3 regions of the Alteromonas sp. ISO5 genome follow, and region 2 is predicted to be linked to each of the others. Evidence: predicted binding sites of a transcription regulator. Region 2 holds the regulator's gene; each other region holds the start of a gene.
The links. The regulator FNR, encoded in region 2, switches genes on or off when oxygen is low (the NO sensors DNR and NnrR bind a similar motif). The targets are predictions, from matches to a motif close to TTGATCTAGATCAA.

Region 1: a site for FNR is predicted at 1,958-1,971, ahead of phbB (acetoacetyl-CoA reductase). Genes of this name have one in related genera too.
Region 3: a site for FNR is predicted at 1,915-1,928, ahead of AC2T0J_RS06715 (OmpW/AlkL family protein). Genes of this name have one in related genera too.

The regions. Positions count from the first base shown of each region.
Region 1 covers NZ_CM176572.1:1,176,873-1,181,120, forward strand. The annotation lists gene AC2T0J_RS05330 (lytic murein transglycosylase) at 1-1,161, shown strand, start outside; gene phbB (acetoacetyl-CoA reductase) at 1,219-1,941, opposite strand; gene hrpB (ATP-dependent helicase HrpB) at 2,103-4,248, opposite strand, start outside.
Region 2 covers NZ_CM176572.1:4,229,519-4,233,766, forward strand. The annotation lists gene AC2T0J_RS18880 (heavy metal translocating P-type ATPase) at 1-1,137, shown strand, start outside; gene ccoS (cbb3-type cytochrome oxidase assembly protein CcoS) at 1,147-1,350, shown strand; gene AC2T0J_RS18890 (sulfite exporter TauE/SafE family protein) at 1,343-2,011, shown strand; gene fnr (fumarate/nitrate reduction transcriptional regulator Fnr) at 2,038-2,775, shown strand; gene uspE (universal stress protein UspE) at 2,898-3,815, shown strand; gene ttcA (tRNA 2-thiocytidine(32) synthetase TtcA) at 3,938-4,248, shown strand, end outside.
Region 3 covers NZ_CM176572.1:1,482,366-1,486,613, reverse strand. The annotation lists gene AC2T0J_RS06730 (DNA topoisomerase family protein) at 1-389, shown strand, start outside; gene tsaC (L-threonylcarbamoyladenylate synthase type 1 TsaC) at 400-963, shown strand; gene hemF (oxygen-dependent coproporphyrinogen oxidase) at 966-1,889, shown strand; gene AC2T0J_RS06715 (OmpW/AlkL family protein) at 2,041-2,724, shown strand; gene AC2T0J_RS06710 (group II truncated hemoglobin) at 2,797-3,243, opposite strand; gene aroE (shikimate dehydrogenase) at 3,242-4,057, shown strand; gene AC2T0J_RS06700 (gamma carbonic anhydrase family protein) at 4,061-4,248, opposite strand, start outside.

The sequences.
Region 1 (4,248 bases), 2.2 Mb from region 2:
CAGTCTTCAGCGAACGCCGATCCGGTACAGGCCTTCAACATCTGCAAACAAAGCCTGCAGCAATCAGCTTTAGAAGCTGGTATCACACCAGCAATAGCCGAACAGGTATTTGCCAATATTAAATATCAGCCCAGAGTCATTGAGCTTGATCGCAGTCAGCCGGAGTTTGTGCAAACGTTTCCTGGTTACTTCAGCAAGCGGGTCAATGACTGGCGAATCAACAAAGGTCGTGAACTTGCCGGTGAACACAAAGCGCTGTTGCAGGATTTGGTAAAACAGTACGGTATTCCTGCTCAGTACTTATTGGCGTTTTGGGGCCTGGAAACGAATTTCGGGGGCTACAAAGGGAAAATGCCGGTGCTGGATTCTCTGGCAACCCTGGCCTGTGATCCCCGGCGCAGCACCTTTTTCACCCGCGAATTACTCACTGCCGTAAAGCTGTTGGAAGAGCAGTCTTTAGAGCAGGAAAAAATGGTAGGGTCCTGGGCGGGTGCCATGGGTCACACCCAGTTTATGCCGTCAGCCTATGCCAACTATGCCATTGACGGCGACGGTGATGGACAAATTAATCTCTGGAATAGCGAAGCAGATGCGTTAACATCAGCCGCCAACTTTCTTTCCCAGCTAGGCTGGCAACCCGGATTTCGCTGGGGCAGAGAAGTAAAACTGCCTGGCGATTTTGATTACTCATTGCTGGGCTATGCCAAACGCCGCACCGTTACTGACTGGAACGCACTCGGGGTCACCCGTGCCAACGGTGATGCACTGGGTAACAGTGATATGAATGCCTACATAGTCATGCCTGCCGGTCATGAAGGGCCAACCTTTCTCGCATATCCTAATTTCAGAGTGATCATGCGCTGGAACAATTCGGAGTTTTACGCCATCGCAGTAGGCCGACTGGCAGACAGAATTGCCGGTGATAGTGAACTGGTTGCCTCCCTGCCCCCTTTGCCTAATTATCGTCGCGACGATATCAAAGCCATGCAGGAACAGCTCAATCAAAAAGGGATTGATGTTGGTGGTGCAGACGGTATTTTGGGCCCCGCTACCCGCGAGGGGATCCGCGTATTTCAGCGCCGTAATAATATGATTGCCGATGGTTTTCCATCGTTGGCTGTCATGCAGGCATTGGGTATTAAAGTAACGCCCACCTCTTAATTCTCAGACATTAAAAAGCCGGGCAAGCCTTTTCAGCGGCATGCCCGGCTTTTTGGGTTAATACATGTGCTGGCCACCGTTAATAGACAGCGTTGAGCCAGTGATAAAACTCGACTCATCCTTAATCAGGAACAACACACCGTCGGCGATATCTTCTGGCTTACCTAAACGGCCTACCGGGATTCTCGCAACGATTTTCTTCAGTACATCTTCCGGTACTGCGCGTACCATGTCTGTATCGATATAACCGGGAGCAATAGCATTTACCGTAATGCCTTTTGCTGCGCCTTCCTGCGCCAGCGCTTTAGTAAAGCCGTGGATCCCCGATTTTGCAGCCGCATAGTTCACCTGACCATACTGACCCGCCTGGCCATTGATTGAACCAATGTTTACAATTCGTCCAAATGACCGTTCACGCATGCCTTCAATCACTGCCCGGCAAGTGTTAAAGCAAGATGCCAGGTTAGTTTGAATTACCGCGTCCCACTGCTCAAAGGTCATTCGGTGCATAGTACCATCACGGGTAATACCCGCGTTATTAATTAACACATCTACCGGGCCGAAATCTGATTCAATTTGTTCTATCGCAGCTTTGGTTTTTTCAAAATCTGACACGTCAAACTTCATTGCAACAATACCGGTTCGCTCGGTAAATTCCTTTGCTGCCTGATCATTTCCACCATAGTTAGCCACTACGGTATAACCCGCATTCTTCAGTGTCGTACAGATTGCTTCACCAATACCGCGTGTTCCACCTGTAACGAGTGCTACTCTGCTCATGCTATTTCCTTCTTGTTTGATATTGCTCAACGTACAACTGATTACTATATAATCATCTATAGCCTGAATATTCCACTGTGAAAATCAGACGTTGGTCTATAAACTATTGTCCAAGTCAATAGCCTATTCGGTCTATATGACATTTTAATAATAGTATTCAGTTACTTATTCTTCGTTGTTTTAACAGAAGGCGTGGCAGTGGTCGGATCTTCAGGCCAGTAATGTTTGGGATAACGGCCTTTCATGTCTTTTCTGACATCGGTATAGCTACCCTGCCAGAAGCGCGGCAAATCATTAGTCGTTTGAACTGGTCGGCCGGCTGGTGATAATAATTCAACAGTCACCGTCTGACGCCCCTGGCCAATGGTAACGGGGGCGGAACTGCCGTACATTTCCTGCATTTTTGCCGAAAGCACAACCCGTGAGTCACTTTCGTAGCGAAGCCGACGAACCGAACCACTTGGCACTTTTATGCTGGTAGGTAACTGTTGCTCAATGGCCTGACGTTGTGGCCATGTCAGAATTTGTAGCAACACATCGGCCCAATGCGCATTTTGCAGTTGATTAAGTGATGCACACCTCCCCAATACAGATTGTACAGCCTCCTGTTCAAGCAACCCATTTGCGGTAAGAGTCGGCCAGGAGTCATCACCGTCGGCCCCCACTCTGAGATTCAGCGTTTTGGCCATGCTGAAGCGGTTGAGCGTCTCTCCAAGCTCGTTGAAGAATGGCCAGTCTTTAATGTTTTTACCGCCTAACCAGTCTTGCCAGCACTGAATTCGCTGCACTTCGCCCAGCTTAGCCATCGGCTTGCGAGACAGCAAAATTTGCTTAAAGTAACGCCGCTCTTCGGCCTTAATTATGTCGCTTTCGGCGTCATAAAAGGCAACCTGCTGTAACGAAACAGAATCCGCAAAGTGCTCCTGAAGAAGCGGCTCTTCAATAGGCTGCGCTAAACGAATAAGCAGGTTTGCGCCTTTTCGCTGACCAGACAATACCGCCAGCCAGGTGTGTTCTGTGTTTGCCGGCTGAGTTAGTTCCGCACCGGTTCCCATAGCCAGCTTGTACTCCTGTAAATTTCGCGCTCTGGCAATCCATCCTGGCCGCGCCAGGCTAACGGCAAGCCCAAGGTTCTGCTCGGAAACATGCGATATATCCTCAACTCTGGCAGTGCAGCCCAGTAAACGTGCATAGCGCGCAGCCTGACGGCTAACCGATTGCTTGAGCGCAACAGGTAAAGAGCGAATGACATCACTGATAATCCAGTGCTCGGTTTTTGGCGACTCCTCTGCTAAGGCTGTCACCACACAACCGGCCATCAGCAGAGTCGGATCATCGGTAAGCTCTGATTCCTCTTTAAGCTGCAGGAGCATACTGGCAAATTTCGGCTCAACTGGCAGCTTGAGACTCTCTTTGCCAAGTGGGGTAATCCGCCCCTGAGCTTCCAGCAAACACAATTCCTGCAACACCTGGTTAGCGGCATTCAGTTGTGCATCGCTTGGGTGATCCAGCATTGGCAAGGCCTCCAGGGATGTTCCCCAGTCGGCACTATGCAGAACCAGCGGCGTTATATCCTCGGTCCGAATGGCTGGAAGCGAGAACTCTGCCAACCGACTGTGGGCTTCTTTGCTCCAGAGTCGGTAACAGATGCCTTCCTGCACCCTGCCTGCCCGGCCTTTACGCTGCTCGGCGGAGGCCTGTGAAATCATCTTCAATGACAGCTCGGTCATGCCTGTCGTCGGGTGATACTGAGCGACCTGCTCACGCCCACTGTCTACCACAAGACTAATGCCTTCAATGGTTAAACTGGTTTCTGCAATGTTGGTAGCGAGTATAACCTTTCTCATCCCCTCTACATGGGGTTTAAGAGCCAGTTGCTGTTGCTGCAACGGCAGAGCGCCATGAAGGGGAAGAACTGCCACTCCCTTAGCCTCTACACCAGACAGCGAAGCCTGTACCTGATTGATATGTTTTACGGTCGGCAAGAATACCAGCACATCACCACTTTCTTTCGCTAGCACCTCTGCGATAAGGGCTGTAATACGCTGGCTTAGTTGTGATATATGGCATTCGCCCGCATACACTTCTTCAACGTCGAACCGACGTCCCTGGCTGGATAATACCGCAGCTTCTGGCAGTAACTGGCGCAAGGGACTGACATCCAGGGTCGCCGACATCACCACCAGCCGTAGGTCGTCACGCAGGTTTTGCCGTACCTCAGTTGCCAACGCCAGACTAAAGTCACTGTGTAAGCTACGCTCATGGAATTCATCAAATAAAACAATATCTACATTTGTAAGTTCCGGG
Region 2 (4,248 bases):
ATGGCTAACAAGCCTAAAGCGGCGCAAATGGCAGATTCTTTTTCGCGTTATTTTGTCATGGCAGTACTATTGATTAGTGCCCTCACCTTCGTCTACTGGTCTGTTCGGGGTAACGATGAGGCATTCTGGATTGCTATCGCGGTACTGGTAGCAACCTGTCCCTGCGCGCTTGGCCTGGCTACGCCATCGGCATTAACCTGCGCGATGGCCAGACTCAATAAACAGGGTATATTGCTTAAACGTGCCGATGCACTGGAGCAAATAACCGGTATCGATACCATCGCCCTGGATAAAACCGGTACCCTTACCGAAGGTAAATTTGGCATTGCCGATCGGTGGTTTGCCAATCCTGCGCAAGCGGATTACCTCTACACCGTTACTGCCAGCCTTGAATCCCACTCTGAACACCCTATCAGCAAGGCATTTTCGGCCAGCGAACAGTTTGCGGTGAGTGATTTTGAGGTCACTGCCGGCGGCGGTATTCGCGGCATGGTAGACGGTAAGCAATACCTGCTTGGATCAGCGACATTTACCCAGGCCGATCCCTCGGTTATACCGGTGACTGCCAATGTGTATTTAGTTTGCGATGGCCAATGCCTGGCTGCCTATGAAGTCACTGACAATCTAAAAAGCGATACTGCCGAGACGCTCGCCGGATTAAAGAGCTTCCAATTGGTGCTACTAAGTGGTGATACCCAGCATAACGTGGATAAACTGGCAGCTAAACTGCCCCTGACAGTAGCTACCGGTGAACTGACACCAGAACAAAAATATCAGGCGGTGCAGAAACTACAGACTCAGGGTCATAAGGTCATGATGCTGGGTGATGGTATTAACGATGCGCCGGTACTTGCGAGTGCAGATGTCTCGGTTGCCGTTGGAAATGCCACTGACATTGCCCGCAATGCAGCGGATGTAGTGTTGTTGAGTGAATCGCTGACTACGGTGCCGACGCTGGTTGACATTGCGGCGAAAACCCGGCGTAAAATTCGCCAGAATATTCTCTGGGCGCTGGGATACAACCTGTTGATCCTGCCTTTTGCGGTTTCCGGCTTACTGTTACCGTGGATGGCCGTGATCGGTATGTCATTAAGTAGTATCATAGTGGTTTCAAACTCGACCCGATTATTAAAGTAAGGCGGTAATGTGAGTATTATTTATGTGCTGATCCCGTTAGCAATTATTCTGGTCGCGGTGGCCCTGGGCATTTTCTTCTGGGCGGTAAAATCCGATCAGTTCCAGGACCTTGAGCGCCAGGGTTACAGCATTCTGTTCGACGACGACTTACCCGAAGAAGAACGCAAGCAACAAGCCAAACCGCAGGATAAAGCTAACACCGATAATGAGTGATTACAGCTTTATTTCGGCATTTGTAGTTGGCTTGGCCGGCTCACTCCATTGCGTTGGCATGTGTGGTGGCATTGCGGGCGCCTTGCGAGCAGCAGTGCCAGGCAGTCAGCCACCACTACCCTATATACTCAGTTATAACCTCGGGCGCATTACCAGTTATGCCATTGCCGGAGCCATAACCGGCGTACTTGGCCAGGTTGCCCGTGCCTCAGTAAGCCATGGTCTGATGATATTTCAGTTGCTTAGCGCCGTAATGCTGATTGCCATGGGCTTATACCTGGCCCAGTGGTGGCGTGGTCTTGCCCGCCTTGAAAAACTGGGCAACGGACTGTGGCAACGCATTCGCCCATGGTCTAAACAATTTATTCCGTTTAAATCGCCGCTTTCGGCATTTCCTTATGGTTTTATCTGGGGCTGGTTGCCCTGCGGACTGGTTTATTCAACCCTTACCTGGGCATTAGTCAGTGGTGATGGTTTATATGGTGCGGCAACAATGACCGCCTTCGGACTGGGCACTTTTCCGGCGCTGATTGCCGTAAGTCTGGGAGCCGGCTGGTTATTAAAGCTCCTACAACACCCGAAGACTAAGTCATTGGTCGCAATTTGCCTGATAATATATGGGGTTTTCTTGATTTACCGCACCCTAAACGGTAATAATTAAACGACGCCCACACGGAGACGTAATCTATGTCAAAAGGCTCAGAATTTTCGATTCATTGTCAGAGCTGTAGTTTCAGCCATTTGTGCCTGCCTGTTTCGTTAAATAAAAGCGAACTCGATTCACTGGATGATATTATCGAGCGTAAAAAACCGCTTCATAAGCACGATAAACTGGTTAAGGCCGGTGATAAATTTAACTCACTTTATGCAGTGCGTGCCGGCTCATTTAAATCTTTTGTTAGTAGCAAGGATGGCGAAGAACAAATCATTGGTTTCCATTTCCCTGGTGATATTATCGGTTTTGATGCCCTGCGTGAAAACGCTCATCAGAGTTATACTCAGGCGCTGGAAACGGCGATGGTTTGCGAGTTACCGTATGAAACCCTAGATAAAATGGCGGTGCAGTTCCCTAAATTGCGTCATCAGATAATGAGCTTTATGAGTGCCGAAATTAAGCAGGATCACGATCTGATGATGTTGCTGAATAAACGTACCGCCGAAGAGCGCCTGATTTATTTTCTTGCGCATCTATCCAAACGCTTTGAAGATCGTGGCTTTTCGCCTCGTCAGTTTAACCTGAGTATGACCCGCAACGAGATTGGTAACTACCTGGGCCTGACCGTTGAAACTATCTCTCGCCTGTTAACACGCTTCCAGAAAGAAGGCATTATCAAGGTTGACGGCAAACTGATCACTATCATCGATTTTGAAGCGATGGATAATAAACTGCATAGTATGGATATCCCCTCTACCACTATCAATTAATCTGTTAGTGAGCTGTTTTTCTCTGGTTTTTTATCATTACTTGATCCCAGACAAATCTGAAACTGGAGAAACAGCTGCTCACGTCGTACACTCTTAATGAATACTTCCTTTGGAGAGTCGTTATGATTGAATACAGCAATATTCTGGCCGTGGTAGAACCTGAAAGGGAAAACCAGCCCGCTATCTCCAGAGCCATTGAACTGGCTGAAAAAACTGGCGCGTCCATCACCGCCTTAATGACCATCTACGATTTTTCCTACGAAATGACCACCATGCTTTCCGGTGAGGAGCGTGAGGCCATGCGTCAGGCGGTTGTGAATGAAAGAACGGTCTGGCTTAAGGAACAACTGGCAGAGTACAGTCAGCCCATAGAGGCCGCTGTGGAATGGAATAACCGCCCTTACGAAGCCATCATCAAATATGCTATCGCCAGTAATGCCGACATTGTCGTCAAAGCAACCCGTTCTCATGATGATTTACGCTCCGTGATCTTTACCCCCACAGACTGGCATCTGGTGCGTAAGTGCCCTGCGCCGGTGCTATTGGTTAAAGAGCACGACTGGCCTCAGGATGGCAAAATTGTGGCGGCAGTCAACGTGGGTACGGAAGACCGCGAACATGCTCAGCTAAACGACCGACTTACTACCATAGCCCTTGATTACGCCAGGTTATTGAGCGGTCATGTGCATCTGGCTAACTGCTATCCGGGTACGCCGCTTAATATTGCCATTGAGGTGCCTGAATTTGACTCTGAATCTTACAATGCGTCGGTTAAAAACCACCACCTGGAAGAAATGGAGAAACACAGTAACCATTACAATATTCCACTGGATAACTGCCATGTGAAAGAAGGACTCCCTGAAAAGGTCATCCCTCAGGTTGCCAAAGAGCTTGATGCGGAATTGGTGATCATAGGCACAGTTGGACGTGTAGGCATCTCTGCTGCGCTGATCGGCAATACCGCTGAACATGTCATCGATGAACTCAACTGTGATGTACTGGCAATTAAACCCGACGGCTTTGAAAGCCCGGTAAGCTAAGCGCCGGTTTCCGTGGCAGGTATCCGTTACTGCCACGGTATGTCCCGGGCCTTATTCGGGGATGCAGCCTATCCTTGCTTCACGTATAATGGCGCCCATTGCAATATGGGTCTTTCTTTATCATGAGTTTACACATCAATAGTGCCTCGCCGGCAACGCAAACCAAGCAAAAATACAGCTTTAATAAATTACAAAAGCGCTTACGTCGTAATGTTGGCAAAGCCATTGACGATTTTGGCATGATCGAGGATGGCGACAAAGTAATGGTGTGTTTATCCGGTGGTAAGGACAGCTACACTATGCTGGATGTACTTATGTATTTGCAGCGAATAGCGCCTATCAGTTTCGACATTGTGGCGGTTAACCTCGACCAGAAACAGCCCGGTTTTCCAGAGCATATCTTACCGGATTATCTGCAAAGCCTGGGCGTTGA
Region 3 (4,248 bases), 2.5 Mb from region 2:
CCACCACATTAAAAGTGATAGAAGATAGCCATTGCCCTGAGTGTGGGTCGCCTATGGCCATTAAAAAAGGCCGTTACGGTATGTTTATCGGCTGTACCAATTTTCCGACCTGTCACCATATTGAAAATGCCAAACCGCAAACTGATACCTCTGTCACCTGTCCTAAATGCCACAAGGGACATCTGCTCGATCGCACCAATAAATACGGTAAACGCTTTTTTGCCTGTAATCGTTATCCTGAATGCCGTTATGTGGTAAATTTCGCGCCGGTTGAGAAGTCCTGTCCAGATTGTGGATGGGCTATACTGGTCGAAAAAAAGGGCCGTTTAGTGTGCCCGCAGCCATTATGTGGCTATAAAGAAGTACAAAGCGAACAAGAAGCAGAATAAGAGGTAACAGATGAGCGTTGAATCAGTTCATCAGGATGCTGATGTAGCAGCGTTTGAAAGTGGCCAACTCATGGTGTATCCCACTGAAGCGGTCATGGGCATCGGTTGTGATCCCGATAACGAAACGGCTGTTATGTCGTTGCTGGCACTAAAACAGCGTCCGGTAGAAAAAGGTCTTATTCTGCTTGCTGCCAATTATTCACAGTTGCTGCCTTATGTGGACGATAATGCCATTCCTCTGGATAAACGATTCAGTATTTTTTCCTGTTGGCCTGGCCCGGTAACCTGGTTATTACCTAAATCTGCCACGGCACCAAAATGGCTGACCGGCGAGCACAATGCCATTGCAGTCAGGGTTACCGCTCACGAGGGGGCGCGGGCGTTATGTAACAAACTGGGCCGTCCGATTGTATCAACCAGCGCTAACCTTACCGGACAGGAACCGGCAAGAACCACAGAAGAAGCCCGCGGTTACTTTGCTAACAGTGTTCACTACGTGGCAGGTTCGGTGGGCGGAGCCGCTCAACCTTCTACTATTAAAGATGCCTTAACCGGTACCACCATTCGGAATTAAACATGAGTATTACTCCCTTAAAAGATACGCCTCAGGCGATTGCGTCGGTTAAAGCGTTTTTACTGGCTTTACAGGACAATATCTGCCACACCCTGGAACTGGCCGATGGCAAAGGTCACTTTGTAGAAGATGCCTGGGAACGGGAAGAAGGCGGCGGTGGTCGCTCGAGGGTGATTAAGAACGGAGCGGTAATTGAGCAGGGTGGGGTAAACTTTTCCCACGTGCATGGCACCCAAATGCCAGCCTCCGCAACGGCCTCGCGACCCGAGCTGGCCGGCCGCAGCTTTCAGGCAATGGGAGTGTCATTAGTGATCCACCCTCATAACCCTTACATCCCTACCTCGCACGCTAATGTGCGTTTCTTTATTGCCGAGAAGGAGGGAGAGACTCCAATCTGGTGGTTTGGTGGTGGTTTCGATTTAACCCCATTTTACCCCTTTAAAGAAGATGTGCAGCACTGGCATAACACCGCGAAGAAGATTTGTAAGCCATTTGGCGACACTGTTTATGCAGAGCACAAGACGTGGTGTGATGAGTATTTCTACCTGAAACACCGCAGCGAAACCCGTGGGGTTGGCGGGTTATTCTTTGACGACCTCAACCAGTGGGATTTTGAGCAGTGCTTTGCCTACATTCAGGCTGTAGGAAATGGTTACCTCGATGCCTATGTTCCTATTATAGAAAAGCGTAAGAACAATACATATGGCGAGCGTGAACGCCAGTTTCAGCTCTACCGTCGCGGACGTTACGTAGAATTTAACCTGGTGTATGACCGTGGCACCTTATTTGGTTTACAAACGGGGGGGCGCACCGAATCTATCCTGATGTCTATGCCGCCGCTGGCGCGTTGGGAGTACGGCTATGCTGCACCTGCAGGGTCGCCGGAAGCTAAACTGCAGGACTGGCTTACGCCTATTGAATGGTAAAAGCGAGCTTTTTCGTTGCTTTTTTTTGACGTAGATCAACCTTAATTCGCAGATTTTTAAACGTATTTTCAAACTTGTTTTAGATCAAATTTTTATTTGGCAGGAGGCGTATATTAGCTTCCATCAACTTAAACGAATGAGAAAATACACAATGAAAAAATCAGCTTTAGCTACACTAGTTCTAGCCGCACTAGTTTCTGCGCCTTCAGCATTTGCCTATGAAGCCGGCGACATAATTGTTCGTGCAGGTTTAACCTCTGTTTCACCTAACGACGATTCAAGCAACGTTAATGTAGACGCCCTGGGTGGCAACGTAGGTATGGGTGTAGAGGTAGATTCTAACACTCAACTGGGCCTTAACCTGGTTTACATGTTGGATTCTAACTGGGGTCTGGAAGTACTGGCTGCCACACCATTTACTCATGATGTTACCCTTATCGGTACAGCAGACAATGATCTGGGCCTGGGCGACGGCAAACTGGCAGAAGTAACACATCTGCCACCAACTGTTAGCGCTGTTTACTTCTTCGATACTAACAGTGCCTTTACGCCATATGTTGGCGTGGGTGTTAACTACACCATTTTCTTTGACGAAGAATTTACCGGTGCTCGTGAAGATCAGACCTTTACCGATCTGGATCTGGACAACTCTTTTGGTTTAGCAGCCCAGGTTGGTTTCGATTATCAAATCGATGAAAACTGGTCTCTGAATGCCTCTGCCCGTTATATCAAAATCGACACCACTGCAGAGTTCACCGTTGCTGACGTAAAAGGCAGCGTAGACGTGGATATTGACCCTTATGTATTCACTATTTCTGCGGGTTATAAGTTCTAAAAAATAGTTTTATCAGTTTCACCTTGTGTTTTTGCACTGCCTGTTGGCCCTTCATTGAAGGGCCTTTTTTCTTTAACTGGCGCCGTCTTCACGGTTAATCATATGATCGGCGAGTTGATCCAATGCCCTTAGTAACTGATCAGCTATATTCATATCGTCAACGCATTCATACATGGCCTTGCGCATGCAATACATCCATTGTGCTTTCAGCTTTGGAGTAACGGTAAAGGGCAGGTGCCTGGCTCGAAGTCGAGGGTGTCCGCGTTCCTGTTCGTACTGGTTAGGCCCACCCAGCCACATTGTAAGATAAAGAAAAAATACATGACGGATCCGGTCCATTGGTTGTGGGTGAATAGCTAAAAGCTCCGCCGCCATGGGGTCACTTTCCATGATGTCATAAAATCGGTTCGCCAGTTGCCTGACGGTATTTTCTCCACCTATTGCTTGATAGGGGGTAGTAACACCAGTATTGTTGTCCGAAGTTTTCTTTCCCATACCCAGTTTCGATAATAGTCCCATGAAAAAGTTTGCCGTCTTTGGAAATCCAATTGCTCAGAGTTTATCACCAACCATTCATAAAATGTTTGCTAAATCCTGTGGCGAGGAGATCAGTTACGCGAAAGTAGAGGCCCCATTGGATGGCTTTGAAGCCACCATCGACAATTTTTTCACCACACCACAAGCGGCAGGTTGCAATGTCACCGTACCTTTTAAAGAAAGAGCCTGCGCCATGGCAAAACACAAAGATGATGCGGTAATGATGGCCAGGGCGGCGAACACTTTGATGCTTAATGAAGAGGGCGAGTTATGTGCTTTCAATACAGATGGTATCGGCCTGGTAGCAGACCTTACAAATAATGGCTTAAATCTGCAAGCTACCAAAGTGTTGCTGTTAGGCGCGGGTGGCGCTGCGCGTGGTGTTGTGCATCCTCTGCTAAATGCTGGAGTTGAACACCTGCATATTCTTAATCGAACTGTGGAAAAGGCTGAGATCATTGCCGAAGATGTCAATAATCCAAAAGTATCAGCGGTTAACTTAAACCAACTGTTAGCAGGCTACGATGTGGTGATTAACTCTACGTCTGCCAGTTTATCCGGCACGTTGCCCGAAGTACCAGATGCTGTGCTGGCTAACTGCAAGCTCGCTTATGATATTGTGTACTCAAAGGATAATGGCGCGACGGTATTTATGGCCCATGCTCAGCAATTGGGCGCAGCAAAGCAGCTCGATGGCCTGGGAATGCTGGTGGAGCAAGCTGCCGCGGCGTTTTGTATCTGGACCGGCAAACAGCCGTCAACGGCCAGCGTGATTGAATTCCTGCGTAACCGCTAAGCGCTACTCACCTCCAGCGAGGTATTCGTCTTTCAGCTCTACATAGTTAATGGCGGACTGTTTTAAGAATGCCATTTCTGCCTCTTTTAACGGCCTCTTTTGTACCATGGGATTGCCAACATACAAATAACCACTTTCCAGGCGTTTATTAGGCGGTACCAGTGTGCCGGCCCCAATAAACACATCATCTT